Regions from separate parts of the Blastococcus carthaginiensis genome, predicted to be linked through region 1. Evidence: riboswitches for the same ligand, from Rfam matches in the RefSeq annotation. Region 1 holds a riboswitch; the other holds the start of a gene.

What was found. Region 1 has a riboswitch for cyclic di-AMP ahead of QOZ88_RS17535 (C40 family peptidase). Riboswitches for the same ligand answer to the same signal wherever they lie in the genome.
Region 2: it holds a riboswitch for cyclic di-AMP, as region 1 does, so the genes downstream of both, QOZ88_RS03750 (C40 family peptidase) here and QOZ88_RS17535 (C40 family peptidase) in region 1, are expected to answer to the same signal.

The regions. Positions count from the first base shown of each region.
Region 1 is NZ_JASNFN010000024.1:63,513-67,935, forward strand. Features, by position in the region: gene QOZ88_RS17525 (Rieske 2Fe-2S domain-containing protein) at 68-1,006, shown strand; gene QOZ88_RS17530 (hemerythrin domain-containing protein) at 1,003-1,485, shown strand; gene QOZ88_RS17535 (C40 family peptidase) at 1,592-2,113, opposite strand; cyclic di-AMP (ydaO/yuaA leader) riboswitch at 2,129-2,286, opposite strand; gene QOZ88_RS17540 (helix-turn-helix domain-containing protein) at 2,675-3,328, opposite strand; gene QOZ88_RS17545 (acetyl-CoA carboxylase family protein) at 3,788-4,423, shown strand, end outside.
Region 2 is NZ_JASNFN010000002.1:198,451-202,873, forward strand. Features, by position in the region: gene QOZ88_RS03740 (energy-coupling factor ABC transporter ATP-binding protein) at 1-279, shown strand, start outside; gene cobA (uroporphyrinogen-III C-methyltransferase) at 276-1,880, shown strand; cyclic di-AMP (ydaO/yuaA leader) riboswitch at 2,052-2,205, shown strand; gene QOZ88_RS03750 (C40 family peptidase) at 2,220-3,461, shown strand; gene QOZ88_RS03755 (MFS transporter) at 3,629-4,423, shown strand, end outside.

The DNA of each region.
Region 1 (4,423 bases):
CACCTGCGGTTTCCACCTCCGGAGGCCTGGGCAGGGGGTAGGCCATGGCGACGGAAGACGCGCACCGGTGAGCGTCCGGGACCTCCTCGAGCGCGCGGTGGACCGCGTCGAGGCGTGGCAGGTGCTCGACGCGCCGGGCTACCAGGTCGAGCACGGGGTCTCGCTGACCTTCCTGCTGGCCGGCCGGTACGCCCGCCCGCTGCAGGACCTGCTGCACGGTGTCTGGCTCGGGCACCCGCTGCACCCGGTCCTCGTCGCGGTACCGATCGGCTCGTGGAGTGCGGCCGCCCTGCTCGACGGCCTCGACGCCACCGGCCGCGGCGGTCCGGGTGCCGGGCAGGCGGCCCGCGCGGTCGTCGGTCTGGGGATCGCCGGCGCGGTTGGCTCGGCCGCGACCGGGATGACCGACTGGCAGCACGCCCACGACGAGGCCCGCCGGGTCGGGATGGTGCACGGCGCGCTCAACAGCGCCGCGCTGGCGCTCTACACGTGGTCGTTCGCCGACCGGGGCCGCGGGCGCGCCGCACGGGCGCGGGTGACCGCCGCCGCCGGGTACGCCCTCGTGCTCGCCAGCGGCTACCTGGGCGGCGTGCTCTCCTACCGCCACCGGCTGGGCGTCGACCACTCCGCGGCCGGCCGGTCGCCGCGGGTCTTCACCCCGGTGGCCCGCCTCGCCGACCTCCCCGACCGCGAGCCGGTCGAGGTCACCGCCGACGGGGTGCCGGTCGTGCTGGTCCGCACCGACGAGGAGGTGCGGGCGCTCGGCGGTCGCTGCCCGCACCTGGGCGGCCCGTTGGCGGAGGGCTGGCTGCACCGCGACGAGCTGGTCTGCCCGTGGCACGGGTCGCGGTTCGACGTCGGTACCGGGGAGCCGGCGCAGGGGCCGGCCACGGCGCCGCTGCCCTGCTACGACACCCGGGTCCGCGACGGCGCGGTCGAGGTGCGGCGGCGGGCCCGCCGGCGCCCCCCGACGGCGATCACCACGGGGGCGGAGGCGGCCCGGTGAAGGCCGACGAGGTCCTGATCGCACACCACGACGTGCTGCGCGGGCTGCTCCGCGAGCTGGCGGAGACCACCGACGACCAGACCGGCCGGCGCGAGGAGCTGCGCGACCGGTTCCTGCGCGAGATCGAGATCCACGCCCAGATCGAGGACGAGCTGTTCTACCCCGCGGTCCCCGACGTCTCGCCGCTGCTGGCGCTCGCGCACGCCGAGCACCGGCAGATCGACGACCAGGTCGCCACCGTGATGCGCCTGGACGTCACCGACCCGGAGTTCACCACCGAGGTCCGCATGCTGGAGAAGACGGTGCGCCACCACACGATGGAGGAGGAGCAGCGGATGTTCCCCCAGTCGCACGCCCTGGGGGAGGAGCGCCTCGAACAGCTCGGCGAGCAGCTGCGCGCCCGGAAGCGGGAGCTCGAGGACTCCGGCGGGATGCGGCTGATCGTGCGGCTGAAGCGGGCGACGCTGCGCCACGCGTAGCCGCGCGGCGGTCTCCCCGCCGCGCCGCCGTCCTCGGCCGCGCCGCCGTCCCCGGCCGTGCCGCCGTTCCCCGGCCGGGCGCGCACGGCCGGGGAACCGGAGCCGGTCAGACGACGCGACGCGCCGTGTTGTAGCCCCACATCGAATCCACCGGCACGACCGCGACCGGGTTGCCGTAGGTCGAGGAGTGCACCATCAGGCCGTCGCCGATGTACATGCCGACGTGGCCGACCGGGTCGTAGAAGAAGATCAGGTCGCCGGGCTGCAGGTTGGCGCGGTCGACGTAGACCCCGGCCGTCGACTGGGCCCGCGAGGTCCGCGGGATCTCGACGCCCGCCGCCTGGTAGGCCGACCAGGTCAGGCCGGAGCAGTCGTAGCCGCCCGGGCCGGTGCCGCCCCAGACGTAGGGCTTGCCCTGCTGCGCCAGGGCCGTGTCGACGGCGACCTGCGCGGCGTGGTTCGGGGCGACAACGGTGCTGGTGACGACGGGCCCCGTGCCGCCGCCCCCGGCGTCACCGGTCGAGGCGGTGGCGGCGAACGGGGTGAGGGCGATGCCTGCACCGGTGAGCAGGGCGAGCGCCGCCCCGCGGGCGGAACGACGGGTGGTGGACGTGCGAGTGGTCGTCATGGACGACGGTTTCTCCTGTTCTCCGACAACCGCCTACCGGGTGAGCTGACGGGTTCGGGCGGGGAACGCGCCCGGCGCCCCGGACTGGCCGGTGGCGCTTCACCCCAGAACTTCGGTGGGTCCCCGGTCCGCGCGACGGCTTGTGCCGGTGCACGGTTCGGCGGTGTCCGTCCGGGTGTCACCGGGGGTGGTGACGGCGGGTCCCGGCCGGACCGCGGGGAACGCTAGGTCGGTCACGGATAGGTCACAACGCGACCGACACGCCGCCCGTCGGCGCTCCTCGGTGCTGCCCGGCTCGTCGCCGCCGACCGCGACTCGCGAGCCGACCACCGGGGTTGCGCCGGCGGCCGGAGGCCTGCGTCGGGGTCCGGTGACGGACCGCTGTCGGCCGTGTACTTCTCCGGACGGCGGTGTGGCTCAACGCTGCGTGCTCGACCCATCGGGCCTCCGTAGCCGCGGGCCAGCGACCGTCGCAGCGTCCGCCGCGTCGTAGCGGTCGGTCGACGTCGGCCGGGTCGCGACGTCAGCCCCCGTCGCACCGGTCAGCCGACGTCGCAGCGGTCAGCCGACGTCGCAGCGGCACGGGCAGTCTTCGGCGTGCACCGGCCGGCCGCTCCGGTCGTCCAGCTCGTCGCACTCCGGCGGGCACGCGCACGTCCAGCCGTCGTCGATGTGCCGGAAAGCCCCGGCCTCGAAGCGCCGCTGCAGCTCCTCCTGCCGCCGTCGCGCGGCGCCCGCCCGCCGGGCCGCGGCGCGCTCCTCCGGGGCATCGCCGGGCTGGGGGAGGAGGTGGTCGTCCGGGCGATCGCGGGTGCGGTCGGCGGCGTCCTCCCACGGGCTTCGCCGGTCGAAGGTGTACGTCGGTCGCGGTCGCCCGGGCTGGTGCTCCCACCGCCATGCGCGTTCCTCGCTGAGCATCGTGTCGAGATGGGCGGGGAACCGCCGACCGGCCCTGTCGCGGACGGCGCCCGCGGCCATGCCTTCGACCGGGCGACCCGCATCGTCGAGCAGGACGAGCCGGAGACCGGCGAGGTCCGCCGCGGCGGCGAGCAACCGGGCGTCAACGCCGCGGGTCCCTGCCTCCATGGCGGCCACGGCGGACTTCGAGACGCCCAGCCGGGCCGCCATTTCCCGTTGGGACAGATCGGCCCGGCGGCGGATCCGCCGCAGCAGACCGCACAGGTCGAACTCCGTTGGCACACGGTCGTCGGGCACCCGCCGAGCCTGTCCACCGGGCCCGGCCAGGTGCGACCCCATGTGCCCTTCTGTGGATAGTCACGCTCTGCCCACACCCGCGGGGCAGAGGGGTACTGGGCCGGGAGGGCGCCGGACGCAGCTAGATCTCTGCCCACTGCGGCGGGGCGGAGGGTGACTGTGCCCGGAAGGAGTGTGGCGGTGGCGCGCTGGCTGTCTGCCCACTGCGGCGGGGCGGAGGGTGACTGTGCCCGGAAGGAGTGTGGCGGTGGCGCGCTGGCTGTCTGCCCACTGCGGCGGGGCAGAGCGTGACTGTCTTCGAGGAACCTCTCCCCGTCCGGCCCGGGCAGCCGCCGCGCCTCCGACGGCGCCGGGCCGAGGGGTACGAATGCGGCGGGACCCGCGGCGGTTTCGCGGGAGGGCGCGGCCGACGGTGGCCGGCACCACAACGGGGTCCGGGGCACATGGCAGCATCGCCGGGTGGCCCGTCTGCTGATCGCCAACCGCGGCGAGATCGCCGTCCGCATCGTCCGCGCCGCCGCTGCCGAGGGCTGGACCTCGGTCGGCGTCGCCGCCGCCGACGAGCCCGACGCACCCCACCTCGCCGCCGCTGACGAGGCGCACCTCCTCCCCGGCAGCGGACCGGCCGCCTACCTCGACGCCGCCGCGATCGTGCAGGCCGCGCTCGCCACCGGCTGCGACCTCGTCCACCCCGGCTACGGCTTCCTCTCCGAGACCCCCGATCTGACCCGTGCCTGCGCGGAGGCCGGCCTCACCGTCGTCGGGCCGGACGCCGAGGACCTGGCCGTCCTCGGCGACAAGGCGCTGACCCGCAGCCGGGCCGCCGAGGCCGGCGTGCCCGTACCGCGCGCGGCCGACGGGGACGCGGCCGCGGTCGCGGCACTCCTCGACGAGGTCGGCGCCGTCATGCTCAAGGCCCGGTTCGGCGGCGGCGGGCGGGCGACTCGGGAGCTGCGCCGGAGGGACGACGTCGCCGCCGCGCTCGACGCGGTGCAGCGCGAGGCACGTGTCGCTTTCGGCAGCGGCGAGGTGCTCGCCGAGGAGCTGGTCGAGCGGGCGCGCCACATCGAGGTGCAGCTCCTCGGGGACGGCCGG
Region 2 (4,423 bases), on a different contig from region 1:
CACGACTCCACGGTGGTCATGAGCACCCACGACGTCGACCTGGCGCTGCGCTGGGCCGACGAGGTCGCCGTCGTCGTCGACCGCACCGTGGTGCAGGGCCCGCCCGGCAGGATCCTCGGTGACGGCGACCTGCTCGCCCGCGCGCGGCTGTCCCGCCCCTGGGCGCTCGCGGTCGGCACCCGGCTGCGCGCACTCGGCCTGCTCCCCGACGGGCCGCTCCCCCGGGACGCCACCGGGCTGCTGGCCGCCCTCCCCGACCGCCCCGGGGTGCCGACGTGAGGACCGTCGGCATCGGGCTCGCCTCCGGCGTGAGCGCCGCCGAGGTGCTGGCCGCCGTCGACGCGGTGCTCCCCGACCCGGCCGGGCCGGTCGCGCTGGCCACGCTGGACAGCCGGGTGCGCGAGCCGGGCCTGGTGGACGCCGCCGGGCGGCGTGGCTGGCCGCTCACCGGGCACCCGGCCGAGGTGCTGGCGGGCGTCCGCGTACCGGCACCGTCCGGTGGGGTCGCCCGGCGGGTCGGCACCCCGTCGGTCGCCGAGGCCGCCGCGCTGCTCGCCGGTGGCGTGCTCGAGGTCGGCAAGACGGTGCACGGCCGGGTGACGGTCGCCGTCGCCCGGCTGCTGGCCCCCGCCCACCCCGCTGCCGAGCCACCAGGAGGAACCGTGACTCCCCACGACGCACCGCACCCGGTCGGGCTGCGCCTGGCCGGGCGGCGCGTGGTCGTCGTCGGCGGTGGGGCGGCAGCGCACCGCGGCGCGGCGGGCCTGCTGGCCGCGGGCGCGCAGGTGGCGGTGGTCAGCCCCGACGTCACCCCGGCCCTGGAGTCGGCGGCCGCAGCCGGGCGGCTCACCTGGTGCGCCCGCCCCTACGCCGCCGGCGACCTCACCGGCGCCTGGTTCGCCCTCGCCGCGACCGGCGACCCGGACGTCGACGCCGCGGTGCTCGCCGACGCCGACCGGGAGCGGGTGTTCTGCGCCCGCACCGACGGCTCGCCGGCCGCCAGCGCCGAGCTGCCGGTCACCGGGCGCGCCGGGGAACTCGTCGTGGCGGTCCACGGCGCGGACGACCAGCGGGCGGCGGCAGGGCTCCGCGACGGCGTCCTCGCCGGTCTGACTGACGGGACCCTGGCGGTGCGCCGGCGGGAGCACGGGCGCGGCAGCGTGGTGCTGGTCGGCGGCGGCCCCGGCGACCCCGGCCTGATCACCGTCCGCGGCCGCCAGGCCCTGGCCACCGCCGACGTCGTCGTCGCCGACCACCTCGGCCCCCAGCCGCTGCTGGCCTCCCTGCCCCCCGAGGTCCAGATCATCGACGCCTCAAAACTCCCCCGCGGCCGCGCCATGGCCCAGGAGACCATCAACGAACTCCTCGTCACCCACGCCCGCGCCGGCCGCCGCGTCGTCCGGCTCAAGGGCGGGGACCCCTTCGTCTTCGGCCGCGGCTACGAAGAGCTCCAGGCCTGCACCGCCGCCGGCATCCCCGTCGAGGTCGTGCCGGGCATCACCAGCGCCGTCGCCGTCCCCGCCCTGGCCGGCATCCCCGTCACCCACCGCGGCCTCACCCACGAGTTCGTCGTCGTCTCCGGCCACCTGCCCCCGGGCCACCCGCAGTCCCTCGTCGACTGGGCCGCCCTGGGCCGGCTGCGCGGCACCCTGGTCGTCCTCATGGGCGTCGACACCGCCCCCGCCATCGCCACCGCGCTGATCGGGCACGGCCGCGCGCCGGACACCCCCGTCGCCGTCGTCACCGACGGCTCCACCCCCACCCAGCGCGCCCTGCGCACCACCCTGGCCGACCTCCCCGCCACCCTCACCCAGCACGAAGTCCGCCCCCCGGCGGTCTGGGTCGTCGGCGAGGTGGCGCACCTCACGTCAGCCGACTGAGGGCGTGTCGCGGCGTGCCGGTGACGCTGCGTGCCCGGGTTCGCGGCGCAGCGCGACGGTTCCGGGCGAAGTCGTCCGCAGGCATGGTGGTGCCGCGGATCGCCCCCTAGCGTGGGCCCGTCCGGACGGACCCGTCCGTCGCTGAAACCGGTGACAGCCGCCCGGACGCCGCCGAACCACCCGCCGGATCCGTCCGGCACCGGACCGGGGAACCACACGCACCACCGGGGTGAAGCGACCGACCGGCCCGCGCGGGCCGCCGGACGCCGGGCGCCTTCCCGCCCGAACCCGTCAGCTCACCCGGTAGGCGGCCGTGGAAGAAAGGAAGACCCGCCGAACATGGCGAGTTCGCTCAGCCCTGCCCACCGCCGGATCACCGGTCGGCGGGCCCTGCTGGCCCTCGTGGCCGCCGGCGGCGTCGCCCTGACGCCGCTCCCCGCCTCTGCCGAGCCGCACCGGCCGGCCACCTCGCAGGAGGCCGCGGAGCTCGTCGCCGCCCGCGCGCACGACCTGGAGGTCCTCACCGAGCGGTTCAACGAGACCCGTGAGCAGCTCAAGGCCACGCAGGCGGCCGCCGACGCGGCCGCCGAGGAGCTCACCGCCGCGCAGGCGGCGCTGACCGAGGCGCAGGACCGCGTCCGCACGGTGGCGCGCAGCGCCTGGACCAGCGACCGGCTGGGCACCGTGGAGGCGATGCTGACCAGCGGGTCGCCCACCGAGCTGGTGGACCGGATGGGCATGCTCGACACCATCGCCGCGCACAACAACGGCGTGCTGGGTGAGGCCCAGAGCGCCGGGGAGGACGCCGAGCGCGCCCGGGCGGCCGCCGAGGAGGCCGCGGCCGACGCGCAGGCGCAGGTCGAACGCGTGGACGCCCAGCGGGCCCGGCTCGACGAGCAGATCGCCTCCTACCAGGCGCAGTACGAGCGGCTGAGCGCCGAGGAGCAGCGGGCCTCCCGGGCCGCCGCCGAGCGGCACGCCGCCGAGGAGGCCGCGCAGGCCGCGGCCGAGGAGGCCACGGCCGCGCAGGCGGCCGAGACCGAGGCCGAGGCGGCGGCGGCTCCTGGAGCGGCACCGGCCCCGCAGGCAGCGGCCCCCGCTCCGGCTCCCGCCGCCGCGGCGCCCGCACCGGCTCCCGCCGCCGCGGCGCCCGCACCGGCTCCCGCCGCTCCCCCGCCGCCGGCACCGCCGGCACCGCCGGCACCGCCCGCCCCGTCCGGGGGCAGCGCGGCGGCGCAGACCGCGGTGAGCACGGCGATGGCGCAGATCGGCGACCCCTACGTGTGGGCGGCCGCCGGGCCGAACGCCTTCGACTGCTCGGGCCTGGTGCAGTACGCCTACGCGGCTGCCGGCATCAGCCTGCCGCACTCCAGCCGGATGCAGTCCACCATGGGCACGCCGGTCTCCCGGTCGGCCCTGCAGCCCGGCGACCTGGTGTTCTTCTACAGCCCGATCAGCCACGTCGGCATCTACATCGGCAACGGCCAGATGGTGCACGCCGCCACGTCCGGGGTGCCGGTGAAGGTCGCCTCCGTGGACTCGATGGGCGGCTACAACAGCGCCCGGCGCATCGCCGGCTGACAGCCGCGGGAGCATCGCAGCGAGGAACGAGCGAGGAGCGGACCGGGGCGCGGAAGCCGGCCGGCATCACCGCCGGGTAGCTCCTCCGGTGCGCGGGCGGCCGGGCCGCCCGCGCCCCGGGCCCCCGGCGGCGGCCGCCCGGGCGGCGCGGGGGGCGATCGCCTCTCGTGCGGGTCGGGACGGGGGGCGGGCTGCCCCGCGAGGTCAGGGTCCTGGCGGTCATCGCCTTCGTCGTGGCCCTGGGCTTCGGCATCGTCGCCCCGGCCATCCCGCTGTTCGCCCGCTCCTTCGGCGTCGGGACCACCGCCGTCGGCCTCGCGGTCAGCGCCTTCGCCTTCTTCCGCTTCGTCTCGGCCTTCAGCGGCGGCAGCCTGGTCGAGCGGTTCGGCGAACGGCTGGTGCTCGCCTCCGGGCTGGTGATCGTCGCCGTCACCACCGGGCTCGCGGGGCTCGCCGGGTCCTTCCCGCTCTTCCTCGGGCTGCGCGCCGCCGGTGGCATCGGCAGCGCGATGTTCACCGTCGCCGCGCTGTCGCTGCTGCTGCGGGTCGCTCCGCCGTCGCACCGCGGCCGGGCCGCCGCCACCTGGCAGGGCGGCTTCATCCTCGGCGGCATCGCCGGTCCCGCGGCCGGCGGGCTGCTGGCGGAGCTCTCCCCGCGGCTGCCGTTCTTCCTCTACGCCGGCTTCCTGCTGGTCGCCGGCGCGGTCGGCATGGCGCTGCTGCGCACCGCCGAGCCCGACCCGGCCGCGCCCGAGGCGGCCGACGTCGCCGGCCCCGACCTGGACGCCGGCCCGGTCCGGCTGGGCAGCGCGCTGCGCTCCCGGGTCTACCTGGCCGCGCTGGTGGCCAACTTCGGCGTCGGCTGGGTGCTGTTCGGCGTCCGCAACTCCCTGGTGCCGCTCTACGTCACCGAGGAGCTCGGGCGCACGGTGGCCTGGGCCGGGGCCGGCCTGCTGGCCGGC